DNA from 2 places in the Streptomyces sp. NBC_00885 genome. Region 2 is predicted to be linked to the other one. Evidence: predicted binding sites of a transcription regulator. Region 2 holds the regulator's gene; the other holds the start of a gene.

The links. The regulator HspR, encoded in region 2, represses chaperone genes until heat shock. The targets are predictions, from matches to a motif close to TTGAGNNNNNNNNNCTCAA.
Region 1: the regulator HspR is predicted to act here: its motif matches at 2,318-2,336, upstream of lon (endopeptidase La).

What each region holds. Positions count from the first base shown of each region.
Region 1 is NZ_CP108796.1:2,757,136-2,766,537, forward strand. Features, by position in the region: gene lon (endopeptidase La) at 1-2,295, opposite strand, end outside; gene OHA61_RS12050 (protealysin inhibitor emfourin) at 2,487-3,017, shown strand; gene OHA61_RS12055 (rhomboid-like protein) at 2,973-3,797, opposite strand; gene OHA61_RS12060 (spermidine synthase) at 4,089-4,769, shown strand; gene OHA61_RS12065 (response regulator transcription factor) at 4,862-5,599, shown strand; gene OHA61_RS12070 (HAMP domain-containing sensor histidine kinase) at 5,605-6,729, shown strand; gene OHA61_RS12075 (multifunctional oxoglutarate decarboxylase/oxoglutarate dehydrogenase thiamine pyrophosphate-binding subunit/dihydrolipoyllysine-residue succinyltransferase subunit) at 7,019-9,402, shown strand, end outside.
Region 2 is NZ_CP108796.1:3,973,662-3,983,063, forward strand. Features, by position in the region: gene OHA61_RS17955 (YbjN domain-containing protein) at 159-704, opposite strand; gene clpB (ATP-dependent chaperone ClpB) at 820-3,438, opposite strand; gene OHA61_RS17965 (pyridoxamine 5'-phosphate oxidase family protein) at 3,562-3,966, shown strand; gene OHA61_RS17970 ((2Fe-2S)-binding protein) at 4,115-4,435, opposite strand; gene OHA61_RS17975 (helix-turn-helix transcriptional regulator) at 4,870-5,853, shown strand; gene OHA61_RS17980 (heat shock protein transcriptional repressor HspR) at 5,933-6,376, opposite strand; gene dnaJ (molecular chaperone DnaJ) at 6,378-7,562, opposite strand; gene grpE (nucleotide exchange factor GrpE) at 7,593-8,255, opposite strand; gene dnaK (molecular chaperone DnaK) at 8,252-9,402, opposite strand, start outside.

The DNA of each region.
Region 1 (9,402 bases), 1.2 Mb from region 2:
CAGGTCCGCCTCGTTCCGCTTGGGGATCACGACCGTCGTGATGCCCGCCCGGTGCGCGGCGAGCAGCTTCTGCTTCAGACCACCGATCGGCAGGACCCGCCCGGTCAGCGACACCTCACCCGTCATCGCCACATCCGTACGCACCAGGCGTCCGGACAGCAGCGACGCGAGTGCCGTCGTCATCGTGATGCCCGCGCTCGGGCCGTCCTTGGGGACCGCGCCCGCCGGGAAGTGGATGTGCACACCCCGGTCCTTGAGATCGGCGACCGGAAGCTCCAGCTCCGCCCCGTGCGAGCGCAGGAAGCTCAGCGCGATCTGCGCGGACTCCTTCATCACGTCGCCGAGCTGTCCGGTCAGCGTCAGCCCTGCCGCGCCCGTCTCCGGGTCGGCGAGAGAGGCCTCGACGAACAGGACGTCGCCGCCCGCGCCGGTGACGGCGAGGCCGGTGGCCACGCCCGGCACCGCCGTGCGGCGCTCGGCCGGGTCCTGCGCGGACTCGGGCACATGGTGCGGCCGCCCGATCAGGCCGCGCAGCTGCTCGGCACCGATGGTGAACGGCAGCTCCTGGTCGCCCAGTTCGTGCTGGGCCGCCACCTTGCGCAGCAGCCGGGCCACCGAGCGCTCCAGGTTCCGCACGCCCGCCTCACGGGTGTACTCGCCCGCGAGCCTGCGCAGCGCCGACTCCTCGATGATCACCTCGCCGGGCTCCAGGCCCGCCCGCTCCAGCTGGCGCGGAAGCAGGTGGTCCCGGGCGATGACGACCTTCTCGTCCTCGGTGTAGCCATCCAGCCTGACCAGCTCCATCCGGTCGAGCAGGGCCTCCGGGATCGCCTCCAGCACATTGGCCGTGGCCAGGAAGACGACATCGCTCAGGTCGAGTTCGACCTCCAGGTAGTGGTCGCGGAAGGTGTGGTTCTGCGCCGGGTCCAGGACTTCGAGCAGGGCGGCCGCGGGGTCGCCGCGGAAGTCGGAGCCGACCTTGTCGATCTCGTCGAGCAGGACGACCGGGTTCATCGAGCCGGCCTCCTTGATCGCCCGGACGATCCGGCCGGGCAGGGCGCCGACGTAGGTGCGCCGGTGGCCGCGGATCTCCGCCTCGTCCCGTACGCCGCCGAGCGCGACCCGGACGAACTTGCGTCCCATGGCGTGCGCGACGGACTCGCCGAGGGAGGTCTTTCCCACGCCGGGCGGGCCGACGAGCGCCAGAACCGCGCCCCCGCGCCGCCCGCCGACCACGCCCAGCCCCCGGTCGGCGCGCCGCTTGCGCACCGCCAGGTACTCGGTGATCCGTTCCTTCACGTCCTGCAGACCCGAGTGCTCGGCGTCCAGGATCGTCTTGGCGCCCTGGATGTCGTACTCGTCCTCGGTCCTTTCGTTCCAGGGCAGTTCGAGGATCGTGTCGAGCCAGGTGCGGATCCAGGAGCCCTCGGGGCTCTGGTCACTGGAACGCTCCAGCTTCTCGACCTCCTTGAGGGCGGCGTCGCGCACCTTCTCGGGGAGGTCGGCGGCCTCGACACGGGCCCGGTAGTCGTCGGACTCGTCCGCAGCGTCGGTGGCCCCGCCGTTGAGCTCGCGCAGCTCCTTGCGCACGGCTTCGAGCTGGCGGCGCAGCAGGAACTCGCGCTGCTGCTTGTCGACGCCTTCCTGGACGTCCTTGGCGATGGACTCGGCGACGTCCTGCTCGGCGAGGTGCTCACGCAGCTGCTGGGTGGCGAGCTTGAGGCGGGCCACCGGCTCGGCGGTCTCCAGGAGTTCGATCTTCTGGGCGGTCGTCAGGAAGGGTGAGTAGCCGGAGTTGTCGGCGAGCTGCGAGACGTCGTCGATCTGCTGGACGCGGTCGACGACCTGCCAGGCGCCGCGCTTCTTCAGCCAGTCGGTGGCAAGTGCCTTGTACTCCTTGACCAGCTCGGTGACCGAGCCGGGCAGCGGGTCGGGCACGGTCTCATCGACGCGCGAGCCCTCGACCCAGAGCGCGGCGCCCGGGCCCGTGGTTCCCGCGCCGATCTTCACCCGGCCGCGGCCGCGGATGAGCGCGCCGGGGTCGCCGTCCGAGAGCCGGCCGACCTGCTCGACGGTCCCGAGCACGCCGGTCGCCGCGTACGTCCCGTCGATGCGTGGAACAAGCAGCACGGTCGGCTTGCTTGCACCACTGGAACGCGCAGCGGCCTGAGCGGCCTCCACCGCGGCACGTACGTCGTTGTCGGACAGGTCGAGCGGCACCACCATTCCGGGCAGCACGACCTCGTCGTCGAGCGGCAGCACGGGCAGGGTGAGCGGTGTGGACGTCGAAGCCATGATCTCCCCTTAGGGGGTCAAGTTGAGCTGTATGGACTCAATGAAGGAAGCCGCGGAGTTGTTCCCCCGGGGGCGTTCGCTCTGAGCGATCAGGGATGACGCAATTTCCCGCGGGCCCGCCGACCGATCGGCCACACTGCAGCGACGGGCTTGTGACATGTACTCGTGCGATACGGACGGCAGGTGGGCGCGTGCGAGGGACGAGGCAGGGCAGGTGCGGGGCGGCGGGATTGCTGCTGGGTGTCCTGCTGGCGGCGGGGTGCGCGTCGGGCGAGGGCACGGACGGCGGTGGGGATTCAACCCGCGCGGGGTCCTCCGTGCCGACGACGCCCGCCATCACGACGCCTGCCGCCACGACGCCGGCCGCCACGGCGTCCGCCCCCACGACACCTGCCGCCGCGCGGCCGCTCGTCCACGTGACCGTCACCGGTGGCATCGCCGGCGTACACAACGACCTTCTTGTCCGGGACGACGGCACCTACACGACGTCCACGAAGACCGGCCCCAAGGGCTCCGGCAGGATGACACCTGCCGAGCTGGCCGAGCTGCGGCGGGCTCTGGAGAAGGCGGACTTCGCACGGCTTCCCGGTGAGGCCACCGGCAGTCCCGTCGCGGACGGGTTCACCTACCGGATCACATACGCGGGCCATACCGTCACCACGGACGAGACGACGCGGCTACCCGCCCTGCGGGACGTATTCGCCGCGCTCCCCGAGGACTGACCGACGTTCAGACGCACGCCCCCGCGACCAGCGGCGTACGGCGGGCCAGCAGGCGATACCGGCCAGCAGCGCGAGCGGATGGCCCCAGTTGGTGAGCGGGTCCGCGAAGTCCAGCAGGTCCTGGACCTGCATCAGGACGACGAAGCCGAGCAGCGTCCCGCGCTGGATCGGGCCGAGCAGTCCGGCCAGGGCGCCGATGCTCGCCATCAGGCCGAAGCTGATGCCGTAGTCGAGGCGGTGCAGCGACGTGGCGGGCAGATGCCCGGCCATGACGGAGACCGCCACGGGTATCTCGGTGGCCAGGGTCGCCCCGACATGGCCCAGCAGGAACACCCCCGCAGTGCGCCGGCCGCCGATGTGGCGCTCCAGCGCGGTGAGGGTGAAAAGGAAGGCGACGGCGTACGGGGACGCCAGGCCGCCCGCGACCCAGAGGGCGCTTGCTCCCAGAACAAGGAGCGGGGTGTGGGCCAAATGGGCGACATCGGTACTGGATCCATGGAGCATCAAGGAGACGGTCGCCGGGTCTCCGTACTCCACGAAGAGCGAGGTGACGATCAGGACGAGCGCGTAGCCGAAGGTGAACGGCGTGCCGGTCGGCGTGGGCAGCAGCCGCAGCGCACGGCGCCACAGGGGCCATGGCAGACCGGGGGCGGGCGCGGGCGGCAGGGCCGGCGGGGGCGCGAGTGCGGGTGCCGCCGCCCGCGTCACCGTGCGCTGGGCCGGGATGCCGCCCAGCAGCTCCCGGCCCGTCGCCGGGTCGCGAGTTGAAAGCTGGTCCACGCGTGAGGCCCCTCTCGTTCAAGCCCGAACGAACCCCCACCCAACGCGATCACCATGACCCCCGTCTATGACCTGCGCCACACGAGGCAACCTTCGCGCCACCTCGGACGTCGTGTGCACGCCACACTGCGCCGACCAGCTGTGAGTCCACTGTGGATCAGCTGTGAACCGACCGCGAAGCGACTGTGGAGCGGCCGGAGCCACACCGGCCGAAACCATTTGTCCCGCTCGCCCCACCCCGGCACCATGGCCACCTGTACGCGTCCGCCCCGTCGCCAGGAGGTCACCGCCATGCCGCTTCATGCCGACGCACCCGTCACCCTCGACCGCCGTGAGGGGCCCCACGGGGAGGTCGTCCTGCAGCAGCGCGGCGAGCACCACGAGATCATCGCCAACGGGTGCTTCCTCATGGACACCTCCGACGGCCGCTCCGAGCGTCTTCTCGTCGACGCCGCCTACGACGCGCTGGCCACAGGCCGTACCGCTCCCACCCTCCTCATCGGCGGACTCGGCGTCGGCTTCTCCCTGGCGCGCGCCGCGGCCAACCCCCACTGGCGCCGTATCGCCGTCGTCGAGCGCGAGCAGGCGATCATCGACTGGCACCGTTCGGGACCGCTCGCACGGATCTCCGGCGACGCGCTGGCCGACCCCCGCAGCGTGATCCTTCACACGGACCTCGTCACCCATTTGGGCGAGACCACGGACCGCTACGACGCACTTTGTCTGGACATCGACAATGGGCCCGACTGGACCGTCACGGACGACAACGGAAGTCTCTACTCACCGGCCGGACTCGCCGCCTGCCAGGGGCGGTTGGAGCCCGGCGGCGTGCTCGCCGTCTGGTCCGCCAAGCCCTCCCCCGCATTTGAGGACGCGTTGCGGAATGCCGGATTCACCGGGGTAAGAACCGAAGAGATCCGGGTTGCCCGGGGAGTACCCGACGTGGTCCATCTCGCTGTTCGCCCTGCGTAGCCGGGATGCCTTCAATGCCCTTACGCTGCTGACCTACACACGGGGATCTACACCGGCATGCAGCTCGCGAGAACGCGTACAGGGGCGGGGCCATGGAGCAGACACACACCACGCACAACGGCGTCGCGGCCACACCCGGCGCCCAGCGCCGCGTGCTGGTCGTCGAGGACGACTCGACGATCGTCGATGCCATCGCCGCCCGCCTGCGGGCCGAGGGCTTCCTCGTCCAGACGGCCGTGGACGGACCGGCCGCCGTCGACGCGGCCGAGGCCTGGCAGCCCGATCTGATGGTGCTCGACGTGATGCTGCCGGGCTTCGACGGCCTGGAGGTCTGCCGCCGGGTCCAGGCCCAGCGCCCGGTCCCCGTGCTGATGCTCACGGCGCGCGACGACGAGACGGACATGCTCGTCGGCCTCGGTGTCGGCGCCGACGACTACATGACCAAGCCGTTCTCGATGCGGGAGCTCGCGGCACGCGTGCATGTGTTGCTGCGCCGCGTCGAGCGCGCAGCACTCGCCGCCGTGACGCCGCGCAGCGGCATCCTGCGCCTCGGCGAGCTGGAGATCGACCACGCGCAGCGCCGGGTCCGGGTGCGCAGCGAGGACGTGCATCTCACCCCGACCGAGTTCGACCTGCTGGTCTGCCTGGCGAACACCCCCCGCGCCGTCCTCTCCCGCGAGCAGCTGCTCGCCGAGGTGTGGGACTGGGCCGACGCGTCCGGCACCCGGACCGTCGACAGCCATATCAAGGCCCTGCGCCGCAAGATCGGCGCCGAGCGCATCCGTACGGTTCACGGCGTCGGCTACGCGCTGGAGACGCCGGCGCCATGAGCGCCATGAGACGGCGGCGGCCCTGGGACGGGCTGCCCGCTCGCCAGGGCTGGCGGAACTGGCTGCGTTCGGTCTCCATCTCGATCTCGATCAAGACCAAGCTGGGCACGCTCGTCGTCGTCTCGGTCTTCATCACCACCGGCCTGCTGCTGGTCGCCCTGCGCACCGAGACCGAGCTGCGCTTCATCACCGTCTTCTCGGTGATCGCCACGCTGCTGATCACCCAGTTCGTGGCCCACGGCCTGACCGCCCCGCTGGACGAGATGAACACCGTCGCCAAGGGCATATCGCACGGCGACTACACCCGCCGCGTGCGCGGCGCGGACCGCCGCGACGAGCTCGGCGACCTCGCGTCCACGATCAATCGCATGGCCGACGACCTGGAGGCCGTGGACCAGCACCGCAAGGAGCTGGTGGCCAACGTCTCGCACGAGCTGCGCACCCCGATCGCCGCACTGCGCGCCGTGCTGGAGAACGTCGTCGACGGGGTCTCTGCCGCCGACCCGGAGACGATGCGCACGGCGCTGAAGCAGACGGAGCGCCTGGGCCGCCTGGTCGAGACGCTGCTGGATCTGTCCCGGCTCGACAACGGCGTCGTACCGCTGCGGGCCCGCCGTTTCGAAGTGTGGCCCTACCTGTCCGGGGTGCTGAAAGAGGCCAATCTGGCCGCCGCCCAGCGCGGTCTGACCTCGGGGTCCGGCCACCACACCCGTACCGACGTCCATCTGCACCTGGATGTGTCGCCGCCGGAGCTGACCGCGCACGCCGACGCGGAGCGGCTCCACCAGGTGGTGGCCAATCTGATCGACAACGCGGTCAAGCACTCGCCGCCGCACGGCCGTGTGACCGTACGGGCCCGGCGCGGCCCGCTGCCGGAGTCCCTCGACCTGGAAGTGGTCGACGAGGGCCCCGGCATCCCGGAGCAGGAACGCCACCGGGTCTTCGAACGGTTCAACCGGGGCACCGTCACCGCCCCGCACGGCAAGGGCAGCGACGGCGGTACGGGCCTGGGTCTCGCGATCGCGCGCTGGGCCGTCGATCTGCACGGCGGACGCATCGGGGTGGCCGAATCGTCCCGCGGCTGCCGCATTCTCGTGACCCTTCCGGGGATCCCCTCGGCACGCGGTTGACGTAGGGTTCGAACCGGAAGCGCGCATTCTGCGTGTACGTGGTGAGGGCACGGCCGAAATACGGCCAGTACGCCGTCCTGAGTGCGAGGCAGTGGGCCGCAGCCGCGGTGAGTCGTACCCGCGGAAAACGGAACCGAGCTTGTTTCCCGCCATTCCTTGCCCCGAAACCCGCCGATCGGTGTGACTTGCGCGACGATGGCCCGCCCGGCCTGCACCTCTCGGCCAGGGAGGCGTAGCCTTTATTTCCGCTGTCCATCACCTTGTGAAGCGGAAGAGGGCGGTTGCCGCCGTGTCGTCTCAGTCCCCCAGTAACTCGAGCATCTCGACCGACCAAGGCGGGCAGGGTAAGAACCCTGCCGCCGCGTTCGGCCCCAATGAGTGGCTCGTCGACGAGATCTACCAGCAGTACCTCCAGGACCCGAATTCGGTCGACCGTGCCTGGTGGGACTTCTTCGCCGACTACAAGCCGGGCGGCGCGGGTGCTGCCGCCGCAGGGGCGAAGCCGGTCGACGGGGCTCCTGCCACGGATGCCCCGGCCGCCGCGCAGTCCGGCGCCGTAGCCGCGGGGGCTACGGGTGCCACCGCAGCGGCCCCGGCCCCGGCCGCCGCGCAGCCCGTCGCCGCACCCACCCAGGCCGCGCCCGCCGCACCGGCGAAGCCCGCGGCTCAGGCCCCGGCCGCCCCCGCTGCGGCGAAGCCCGCCGCGGCTCCCGCCCCCAAGCCGGCGGCTGCTGCCGGCAAGGCGGCCGAGCCGGCCCCGGCGGGTTCCGAGTACGTGCCCCTGCGCGGCCCCGCCGCCGCCGTCGCGAAGAACATGAACGCGTCGCTGGAGGTGCCCACGGCCACGTCCGTGCGCGCCGTTCCGGTGAAGCTGCTCTTCGACAACCGCATCGTCATCAACAACCACCTCAAGCGCGCCCGCGGCGGGAAGGTCTCCTTCACGCACCTCATCGGGTACGCGATGGTGCAGGCCATCAAGGCCATGCCGTCGATGAACTGGTCGTTCGCGGAGAAGGATGGCAAGCCGACCCTCGTCAAGCCGGAGCACGTCAACTTCGGCCTGGCCATCGACCTGGTGAAGCCCAACGGCGACCGCCAGCTGGTCGTCGCGGGCATCAAGAAGGCCGAGACGCTGAACTTCTTCGAGTTCTGGCAGGCCTACGAGGACATCGTCCGGCGCGCCCGCAACAACAAGCTGACGATGGACGACTTCACCGGCGTCACCGTCTCGCTGACCAACCCCGGCGGGCTCGGCACCGTCCACTCCGTGCCGCGTCTGATGCCCGGACAGTCGGTCATCATGGGCGTCGGCTCGATGGACTACCCGGCGGAGTTCCAGGGCACCTCCCAGGACACCCTGAACAAGCTGGGCATCGCCAAGGTGATGACCCTCACCAGCACGTACGACCACCGGGTCATCCAGGGCGCCGCCTCCGGCGAGTTCCTGCGGATCGTCGCCAACCTCCTCCTCGGCGAGGACGGCTTCTACGACGACATCTTCGAGGCGCTGCGCATCCCCTACGAGCCGGTCCGCTGGCTCAAGGACATCGACGCCAGCCACGACGACGACGTCACCAAGGCGGCGCGCGTCTTCGAGCTGATCCACTCCTACCGGGTCCGCGGCCATGTCATGGCCGACACCGACCCGCTGGAGTACCGCCAGCGCAAGCACCCCGACCTGGACATCACCGAGCACGGACTCACGCTGTGGGACCTGGAGCGCGAGTTCGCCGTCGGCGGCTTCTCCGGCAAGTCCCTGATGAAGCTGCGCGACGTGCTGGGCGTGCTGCGCGACTCGTACTGCCGCACCACCGGCATCGAGTTCATGCACATCCAGGACCCCAAGCAGCGCAAGTGGATCCAGGACCGGGTCGAGCGCGGGCACACCAAGCCCGAGCGCGAGGAGCAGCTGCGGATCCTGCGCCGTCTCAACGCCGCCGAGGCCTTCGAGACTTTCCTGCAGACCAAGTACGTCGGTCAGAAGCGGTTCTCGCTGGAGGGCGGCGAGTCCGTCATTCCGCTGCTCGACGCGGTCATCGACTCGGCCGCCGAGTCGCGGCTGGACGAGGTCGTCATCGGTATGGCCCACCGCGGCCGCCTGAACGTCCTCGCGAACATCGTCGGCAAGTCGTACGCGCAGATCTTCAGGGAGTTCGAGGGCAACCTCGACCCGAAGTCGATGCACGGCTCCGGCGACGTGAAGTACCACCTGGGCGCCGAGGGCACCTTCACCGGTCTCGACGGCGAGCAGATCAAGGTCTCGCTTGTCGCCAACCCCTCGCACCTGGAGGCGGTCGATCCGGTTCTCGAGGGTGTCGCCCGCGCCAAGCAGGACGTCATCAACAAGGGCGGCACGGACTTCACGGTCCTGCCCGTCGCCCTGCACGGTGACGCGGCCTTCGCCGGCCAGGGTGTCGTCGCCGAGACCCTGAACATGTCGCAGCTGCGGGGCTACCGCACCGGCGGCACGGTCCACATCGTCATCAACAACCAGGTCGGCTTCACCGCCGCCCCGGAGTCCTCGCGTTCGTCCATGTACGCGACCGACGTGGCCCGCATGATCGAGGCGCCGATCTTCCATGTGAACGGCGACGACCCGGAGGCCGTGGTCCGCGTGGCGCGGCTCGCCTTCGAGTTCCGCCAGACGTTCAACAAGGACGTCGTGATCGACCT
Region 2 (9,402 bases):
TTCCCGAGTGAGTCCATCAACCAGGAGATCCGGCCCTCACGATAGGCGTGAGCAGGCGCTGCGGCGGGCCGTCGCGCCGACAAAAGCCCGGCCGAGGGCGGCGGTCGTGGTGACCGTCGCACTGGCCGGGCTGTCGTTCGCCTGCGAGAGGTATCCGCTCAGGCCTCGTCGTCGGGCTTTTCGTCGGCGGGCTTCTCGTCCGCCGTCTCCAGACCGAGCTGCTCCGCGAGCCACTTGTCGAACTCGATGGCGGCACGGACCCAGCTGACCGTCGAGGAGACGAAGTGCTCCAGGCTGACGCCCGTGCCGATCAGCATCTGGGCCTCGCCGATGAGGCGGATGGTGGGGCCGTCCTCCTCTTCCTCGTGGAGGTGGGTGTAGACCTTGGGCCACAGCGTGCGGCGGTTCCAGTCGTCGACCGCGTCGAGGATCTTCGCCTTGTCCTCGACGGCGTGCGGACGGTCGTAGAAGGTCCGCACGGAGAAGACCTGCTGGTCGTCCTCGCCGCGGAACATGAAGTACGTACGGAATTCCTCCCACGGCGCCGCGAGGTCACCCTCGTCGTCGACGACGTACTTCAGTTCCATCTGGTCGAGGAGCTGCTTGACCAGGTCCTGGTCGGGAACGACGGGGCCCGCCGGTCCTGCGGCCTGAGGCTGGGGCTGGCCCCCGAAATTCGGAATCGAGGACGGATCGATGGTCACCGTGGATTTCCCTTCGTACGGTTCCTGCCATCCTCCCCCATCGCGGGCGGGGGCTGGCAACCCCCGCCCGACGGGTCCGCTCGTGGCGTAGTCCGAGCGACTCTTACGGCGGCCCTTACAGTGTCTTTCCGGCGGCCGGTCCGGTCTCGCCGGTGGCCGGTCCGACGATCAGGCCGTCCCCGAAACGGTCCACCCGCACGGTGTCGCCGTCCGTGATCTCGCCCGCGAGGATCTCCTTCGCGAGCCGGTCGCCGATCGCTCTCTGCACCAGGCGGCGCAGCGGGCGCGCTCCGTACGCGGGGTCCATGCCCTCGTCGGCCAGCCACTGCAGCGCGTCAGGAGTGACCTCCAGCGTCAGCCGGCGCTCGGCCAGACGCTTGGCGAGGCGGCCGATCTGCAGCTCGGCGATCCGGCTCAGCTCCTGCTTGCTCAGCGCGGAGAAGACCACCAGATCGTCGAGCCGGTTGAGGAACTCCGGCTTGAAGGAGGCCCGTACGACCTCCAGGACCTGCTGCTTCTTCTCCTCGTCGCCGGTCAGCGGCTCGACCAGATACTGGCTGCCGAGGTTCGACGTCAGGACCAGGATGGTGTTGCGGAAGTCCACCGTCCGCCCCTGGCCGTCGGTCAGCCGCCCGTCGTCGAGCACCTGCAGCAGGATGTCGAAGACCTCGGGGTGTGCCTTCTCCACCTCGTCGAGCAGGACGACGGAGTACGGGCGCCTGCGGACGGCCTCGGTGAGCTGGCCGCCCTCCTCGTAGCCGACATACCCCGGCGGGGCGCCGACGAGGCGGGCGACGGAGTGCTTCTCGCTGTACTCCGACATGTCGATACGGACCATCGCCCGCTCGTCGTCGAAGAGGAAGTCCGCTAGCGCCTTGGCCAGTTCGGTCTTGCCGACACCGGTCGGGCCGAGGAAGAGGAACGAGCCGGTGGGCCGGTCGGGGTCGGCGATCCCGGCGCGCGTCCTGCGTACCGCGTCGGACACGGCCTGGACGGCCTCGCTCTGGCCGATCAGCCGCTTGCCCAGCTCCTGCTCCATCCGCAGCAGCTTCTGCGTCTCGCCCTCAAGCAGCCGCCCGGCCGGAATACCGGTCCAGGAGGCCACCACATCGGCGATGTCGTCGGGGCCGACCTCCTCCTTGACCATGGTGTCCTTGGCGGCCTCCTGCTCCGCCTCGGAAGCCTCCTCCAGCTCACGCTCCAGGTCGGGGATCTCCCCGTACAGCAGCTTGGACGCGGTGTCGAAGTCGCCGTCGCGCTGGGCCCGTTCGGCCTGGCCGCGCAGCTCGTCGAGCTTCTCCTTGAGCTCACCGACGCGGTTGAGGCCCTGCTTCTCCTTCTCCCAGCGCGCCGTGAGACCGCGCAGCTCCTCCTCCTTGTCGGCGAGGTCGCGGCGCAGCTTCTCGAGGCGCTGCCTGGAGCCGGGGTCGGTCTCGTTCTTGAGCGCGAGCTCCTCCATCTTCAGCCGGTCCACGGCCCGCTGCAGCTCGTCGATCTCGACGGGCGAGGAGTCGATCTCCATCCGCAGCCGCGAGGCGGACTCGTCGACGAGGTCGATCGCCTTGTCGGGCAGGAAGCGCGAGGTGATGTACCGGTCGGACAGGGTTGCGGCGGCGACGAGCGCGCTGTCCGCGATCTGCACCTTGTGATGCGCCTCGTAGCGGCCCTTGAGCCCGCGCAGGATCGCGATCGTGTCCTCGACGGTCGGCTCGTCGACCAGCACCTGCTGGAAGCGCCGCTCCAGGGCCGCGTCCTTCTCGATCCGCTCGCGGTACTCGTCGAGCGTGGTGGCGCCGACCATGCGCAGTTCGCCGCGCGCCAGCATCGGCTTGAGCATGTTGCCCGCGTCCATGGCCGAGTCGCCGCCGGCGCCCGCGCCCACGACGGTGTGCAGCTCGTCGATGAAGGTGATGATCTGGCCGTCGCTCGCCTTGATCTCGGAAAGGACGGTCTTCAGCCGCTCCTCGAACTCACCGCGGTACTTCGCACCTGCGACCATCGCACCGAGATCCAGCGAGACGAGGCGCTTGTTCTTCAGGGACTCGGGGACATCGCCCTTGATGATGCGCTGCGCGAGCCCTTCGACGACGGCGGTCTTGCCGACGCCGGGCTCACCGATCAGCACCGGGTTGTTCTTGGTGCGGCGGGACAGCACCTGGACGACCCGGCGGATCTCCTGGTCCCGGCCGATGACCGGGTCGAGCTTGCCCTCGCGGGCGGCGGCGGTGAAGTCCGTACCGAACTTCTCCAGTGCCTTGTACTGCCCCTCGGGGTCGGGGGTTGTCACCCGGCGCCCTCCCCTTACCTTCTCGAACGCGTCCTGCAGCTTCTTCGCCGTGGCCCCCTGCCGGGCCAGCACCTCTCCGGCCTGCCCACCCTTGGCGGCGATGCCGATGAGCAGGTGCTCGGTGGACAGGTACTCGTCGCCCAGCTCCTCGGCCCGCCGGTCGGCGTCGGCGATGACCGCCAGCAGCTCCCGGTTGGGCTGGGGCGGGGCGACGGTCGAGCCGGTCACGCTGGGCTGGGCCGCGAGCACCCGCTCGGCCCCGGCGCGCACAGCCACCTGGTCCGCCTCGACGGCGGCCAGCAGATCGACGATGTTCTCGTTGTCCTCGCCCGCGAGCAGCGCGAGCAGCAGATGCGCGGGGGTCAGATCGGGATGCCCGGCGGACACCGCCCGACTGGTGGCGGCGTTGAGCGCATCCCGGCTCTTGTTGGTCAGCTCGGCGTCCACTGCGGTCTCTCCTCCTCGCTGGCAGGTGCCTTTTCCCTCACACTGACTGATTCAGCGTGCACAAAGTTGAGTCTATTCCACTCAACCTAGTGAACGGTAGCTGCCGCCGGTAGGTTCCGGGGCATGGCCATCGACCCGCGCAGCCCCGACGCGTCCTTCCTCACCTTCTGGCGTGAGTACCACATGTGCACACTGACGACCCCGCGCCAGGACGGCACCCCTCACGTCGTCGCGGTCGGCGTCACGTACGACCCGGAGGGCGGATTCGCGCGCGTCATCACCAACAAGCACAGCCACAAGGTCGCCAACATCCTGGCCGCGGGCCCGGACGGGGCGCCGGTCGCGGTCTGTCAGGTCGACAAGGGGCGCTGGGCGACCCTGGAGGGCCGCGCGAGGGTTCGTACGGAGCCCGAGCTCATCACGGACGCGGTGGAGCGTTACGCGGAACGCTACGGGCGCACACCGGCTCCGAATCCGGACCGGGTGCTGATCGAGATCGCCCTGACGCGGGCGATGGGCCGGGCCTAGAGCCGGGCTCACGTTTCCGTACCGGCCCCACCGGCTCTACCGGCCTTCCGTACGGGAAAAGCACAGCGGCGCCATCGCGTTTCAGGTCCACGATGGCGCCGCTGTGTGGGGGAAGCGCCTGAGCGATTTACAACGACGGGGGAACCGCTCAGGCACTGCGGGGGGTGGCGGTGGTGGTGTCGGGCTCGACCAACTGGTGATCGCGTTGATCGAGATTGACGAAAATCATGCCGTACCGGATGGCACAGCGGACGGGCTGCGGAGCTCCTCGGGGCCTGCGAAGGCACCGATACGCACGGACGTCTTCGTCCTCCTCGCGCGCCACGACGATCGGCTCTCCGAAGAGGGTGACCATCAACGAGTCGCCACGGTGGGGGATTGCCGTGACGAGGTCGATGAAATGCCACCCCGATCGATAAGCCGTAGCCATCTCACGCCGGAAGACCCGGTCGTCCGGTGGAACGGTCATGCGTCCGTGCGGGCCGGAGCGACACCCCATGAGGGCTCACCGGGCGTGCCCGCGGCGTCAGCCGGAGCGACACCCCATGAAGGCTCACCGGGAGCCAACGCGTCCGCCGGTGCCACGACGCCCCAGGAGGGCTCACCGGGCGTTCCGGCCACAGCGTCAGCGGGAGCGAAACCCCACGACGGTTCCCCAGGAGCTGCCGTCACCGCGCCGGCGGGAGAGCTACCCCAGGAGGGCTCACCGGAGGCCACCGCACCGAGCGCGGCCGCCGCTATGGCAAGAGCACAAAGAGCACGTAGCGTCCTAGACATGGGTGATCTCCACCTCTTTTGATCATTCCTCCTCCCCCGCGCATAAGACGATGTCTCACTCCGAACGCTTGCACCAGCGACGGCAGGCATCATGTTCCTGTAATGCAGGAGCCTGAGGGGGTGCATATGCCATCTAATGAGGGCGAAACGGGACACCCTCACGCAGACGGCGAGCTGTGCGAGGCGGGGAAAAGTCTCTACATCACCGCACTGCGCACCGGGCGTATAGCCCGGTCAGAGGCGGAATCAACACCCTGCCTCTTCGATCTCGCCCTGCTGCACCCGGATCCCGACGACGCTCAGTGGCTCCGACCGGTCCCGCCGACCACTGCGCTGACACAGCTGATACACCCCATTGAGCGGGAGATCCAAGAGCGCCGACGACGAACTGTCGCTCTGACCGATGCTCTTGAGCCATTCATGGCGTTCACCGCTCAGAACTCCACCGTCCCACAAGGGATTACCGTCCTCGAGGGCCTCAACCGCATCAACACAACCCTCGACCAGGTCACCGCAGACTGCACCGAGGAGCTTCTCACTGTCCAGCCCGGCAGCGGGCGACAGCCGCACATCCTGGAAAAGGCGCTGCGCCGTGTGGAGCCGCTCATCGACCGCGGCGTCCGCATGCGCACGCTCTACCAGCACACGGCCCGCCACCACCCCGCCACGCTCGCCTACATGGAGCAAGTGGGGCCCTCCGGCGTGGAGGTGCGCACCCTGGAGGAGATCATCGACCGGCTGATCATCGTGGACCGGAGAGTGGCCTTCATCCCGGCGAGCAGCGACCGGCTGTCCGCGCTGGAACTGCGGCACAAGGGCATCGTCGAGTATCTCGTCGGCGTCTTCGAGCAGTTCTGGCTGCACGGGATCGCGTGGGAGGAGCCGATCAGTTACGGACCGGACCTGGACGGCATCACCGGCATCCAGCGCTCGATCGCGAAGCTGCTGGTCGAAGGGCATGTCGACGAGGCCATCGCCCGCCGGCTCGGGATGAATGTCCGTACCTGCCGGGCCCATATCGCCAAGCTGGGCTCCTCGTTGGGCAGCGGCAGCCGGACCCAGCTGGGCTATCTGATCGCCCAGTCGGGAATGCTGGAACACCAGTCCTGAACCTGACCGAAACCCGTATACAGAAGGGGCGGTGGAGCAACTCGCGTTGCTCCACCGCCCCTTCGGACCGAGACATGGCCTATTCGGAACGCTTGGGTCGCCAGACCACCAGCGCGCTCGCCTGCTGCACATCCTGGTACGGCACGAGATCACGCCGGTAGGAGGCATGCACCTGGGCCTCGCGCTGCTGCATCGCCGCAGCCGCTCCCTCGACTGCGGCCGACAGCTCGACAACCCTTTGCTGAAGCGCAGCGACCTGGTTCTCCAGTTCGATGATGCGCTTGATTCCGGCCAGGTTGATGCCCTCGTCCTGCGACAACTGCTGGACGGTGCGCAGCAGTTCGATGTCACGGGCACTGTAGCGCCGGCCCCGTCCCGCGGTGCGGTCGGGGGAGACGAGACCAAGCCGGTCGTACTGCCGCAGCGTCTGCGGATGCAAGCCCGAGAGCTGGGCCGCCACCGAAATGACGTACACCGGCGACTCGTCGGTCAGTTCGTAGGGGTTGCGGCGACGACCGTCCATCTCATGCTCCCTTCGCGGCCTGGAACAGCTCGGCCCGCGGGTCCTCGTCCGCGGTGGCTTCGCGGTAGGCCTCCAGCGCTTCCTTCGCCTTGTCGCCCAGCTCCTTGGGGACCGCGACCTCGACGGTGACCAGCAGGTCGCCGCGGGTGCCGTCCTTGCGGACTGCGCCCTTGCCGCGGGCACGCATCGTACGGCCATTGGGTGTCCCCGCGGGCAGCTTCAGCGTGACCGGCGGACCGCCGAGCGTGGGCACCTTTACCTCGCCGCCGAGCGCCACCTCCGTATAGGTGACGGGCACGGTGACCGTGAGGTTGTCGCCCTTGCGGCCGAAGACCGGATGGGAGTCGACATGCACCACGACGTACAAGTCGCCCGCCGGGCCGCCCCGTTCGCCGGGAGCTCCCTTGCCGCGCAGCCGGATCCGCTGGCCGTCGGAGACGCCCGCGGGGATCCGGACCTGCATGGTGCGCGAGGAGCGGGCGCGCCCGCTGCCCTTGCAGACCTCGCAGGGGTCCTGCGCGATCAGCCCGCGGCCCTTGCAGTCCACGCACGGGTCGGTGAGCGAGAAGGAGCCGCTGCCGCCGCGCGAGACCTGGCCGGTGCCGACACAGGTCGGGCACACGCGGGGCGTGCCGTTCTTGTCGCCGGTGCCCGAACAGGCCTTGCAGGCGGCCGAGCTGGACATCCGCAAGGGGACCGTGGCCCCGTCGACCGCCTCGGTGAAGCTGAGCGTCACCTCGGACTCGATGTCCTGGCCGCGGCGCGGCTGGGTACGCGTACCCGGGCCGGCACCGCGGTTGAACAGCCCGCCGAAGACATCGCCGAGACCGCCGCCGAAGCCGCCGGCGCCCCCTTGCGTGCCGCCCTGGGCGCCGCCGAAGAGGTCGCCCAGGTCGAAGTTGAAGGAGCCGCCGGGGCCGCCCGGCGCACCGGCGCGGAAGCCACCGTTGCCGAAGAGGGCGCGTGCCTCGTCGTACTCCTTGCGCCGCTTGGGGTCGCCGAGGATGTCATGGGCCTCGGAGATCTCCTTGAAGCGCTCCTCCGCCTTGGCATCGCCCTTGTTGGCGTCCGGGTGGAACTCGCGGGCGAGCTTCCGGTACGCCTTCTTGATCTCGGCCTCGGTGGCGTCCTTGGGGACGCCGAGGACCTTGTAGTAGTCCTTCTCGACGAAGTCCTTCGTGCTCATCGACGTCCCTCCTCTCGCGCATTCACTGCGTCAGCCCTCGTCCGGGCCACCGCTCTCCTCGTCGTTCGCCGTCTCGTCCTTCGCGGCCGCGGGACCCGCGGGGGCCGCGCCCGGCTGGGGCTCGGCCACCGCGACCCGTGCGGGCCTGATGGTCCGTTCGCCGATGCGATACCCCGGCTGCAGGACCGCGACGCACGTGGTCTCGGTGACATCCGGTGCGTACGAGTGCATCAGGGCCTCGTGGATGGTCGGGTCGAAGGGCTCGCCCTCCTTGCCGAACTGCTGCAGGCCCATCTTGGCTGCGGCCGTCTCGAGAGACTCGGCAACCGACTTGAACCCGCCCACCAGCTCCCCGTGATCACGCGCACGGCCGATGTCGTCGAGCACGGGCAGGAGCTCGGTCAGCAGAGACGCCGTGGCGATCTCCTTGACCGTGATCCGGTCGCGCTCCACACGACGGCGGTAGTTCTGGTACTCGGCCTGGAGCCGCTGGAGGTCCGCGGTGCGCTCGTTGAGCGCCATGCGCACCTGGTCCAGCTGAGCCGTCAGGCCTGCGATCTTTGCTGCTGCGTCCCCTGCCGGGGCCGCCGGGCCCTCCTTCTCGGAGGACTCGGCGGACGCGGCGGCGTCGTCAGAGGTGGCGCCTGAGGGGACGTCGGGCTTCTCCTCGAAGCCCGGGGTCTCCTCCGTCACGCGGCACCGTCCTTCTTCGGCTTCTCGTCGTCGACGATCTCGGCGTCGACGACATCGTCCTCAGCCTGGGGCTGCTCGCCGGCCTGGGCGCCCTCGGCGCCGGGGGCCGCGCCACCCTCGGGGGCGGCGTTCGCGTACATCGCCTGGCCGAGCTTCTGGCTGACCGCGGCGACCTTCTCGGTCGCCGTGCGGATCTCGGCCGTGTCCTCGCCCTTGAGCTTCTCCTTCAGCTCGGTGAGCGCGGCCTCGACCTCGGTCTTGACGTCACCGGGGACCTTGTCCTCGTTGTCCTTGAGGAACTTCTCGGTCTGGTAGACGAGCTGCTCGCCCTGGTTGCGGGACTCGGCGGCCTCGCGGCGGCGGTGGTCCTCGTCCGCGTACTGCTCGGCCTCCTGGCGCATCCGGTCGACCTCGTCCTTCGGCAGCGAGGAGCCGCCGGTGACGGTCATCTTCTGCTCCTTGCCCGTGCCCAGGTCCTTCGCGGTCACGTGCATGATGCCGTTGGCGTCGATGTCGAAGGCGACCTCGATCTGCGGGACCCCGCGCGGGGCCGGCGGCAGACCGGTCAGCTCGAACATCCCGAGCTTCTTGTTGTACGCCGCGATCTCGCGCTCGCCCTGGTAGACCTGGATCTGCACGGACGGCTGGTTGTCCTCGGCCGTCGTGAAGATCTCGGAGCGCTTGGTCGGGATCGTGGTGTTGCGCTCGATCAGCTTGGTCATGATGCCGCCCTTGGTCTCGATACCCAGGGACAGCGGGGTCACGTCGAGGAGCAGGACGTCCTTGACCTCACCCTTGAGGACACCGGCCTGCAGAGCGGCACCGATGGCGACGACCTCGTCGGGGTTCACACCCTTGTTGGCGTCCTGGCCGCCGGTGAGCTCCTTGACGAGCTCGGCGACGGCGGGCATACGGGTCGATCCGCCGACCAGAACCACGTGGTCGATCTCGGACAGCTGGATGCCGGCGTCCTTGATGACGTTGTGGAACGGGGTCTTGCAGCGCTCCAGGAGGTCCGCGGTGAGCTGCTGGAACTGAGCGCGCGTGAGCTTCTCGTCCAGGTGCAGCGGGCCCTCGGCGGAGGCCGTGATGTAGGGCAGGTTGATGTTCGTCTCGGTGGAGGACGACAGCTCGATCTTCGCCTTCT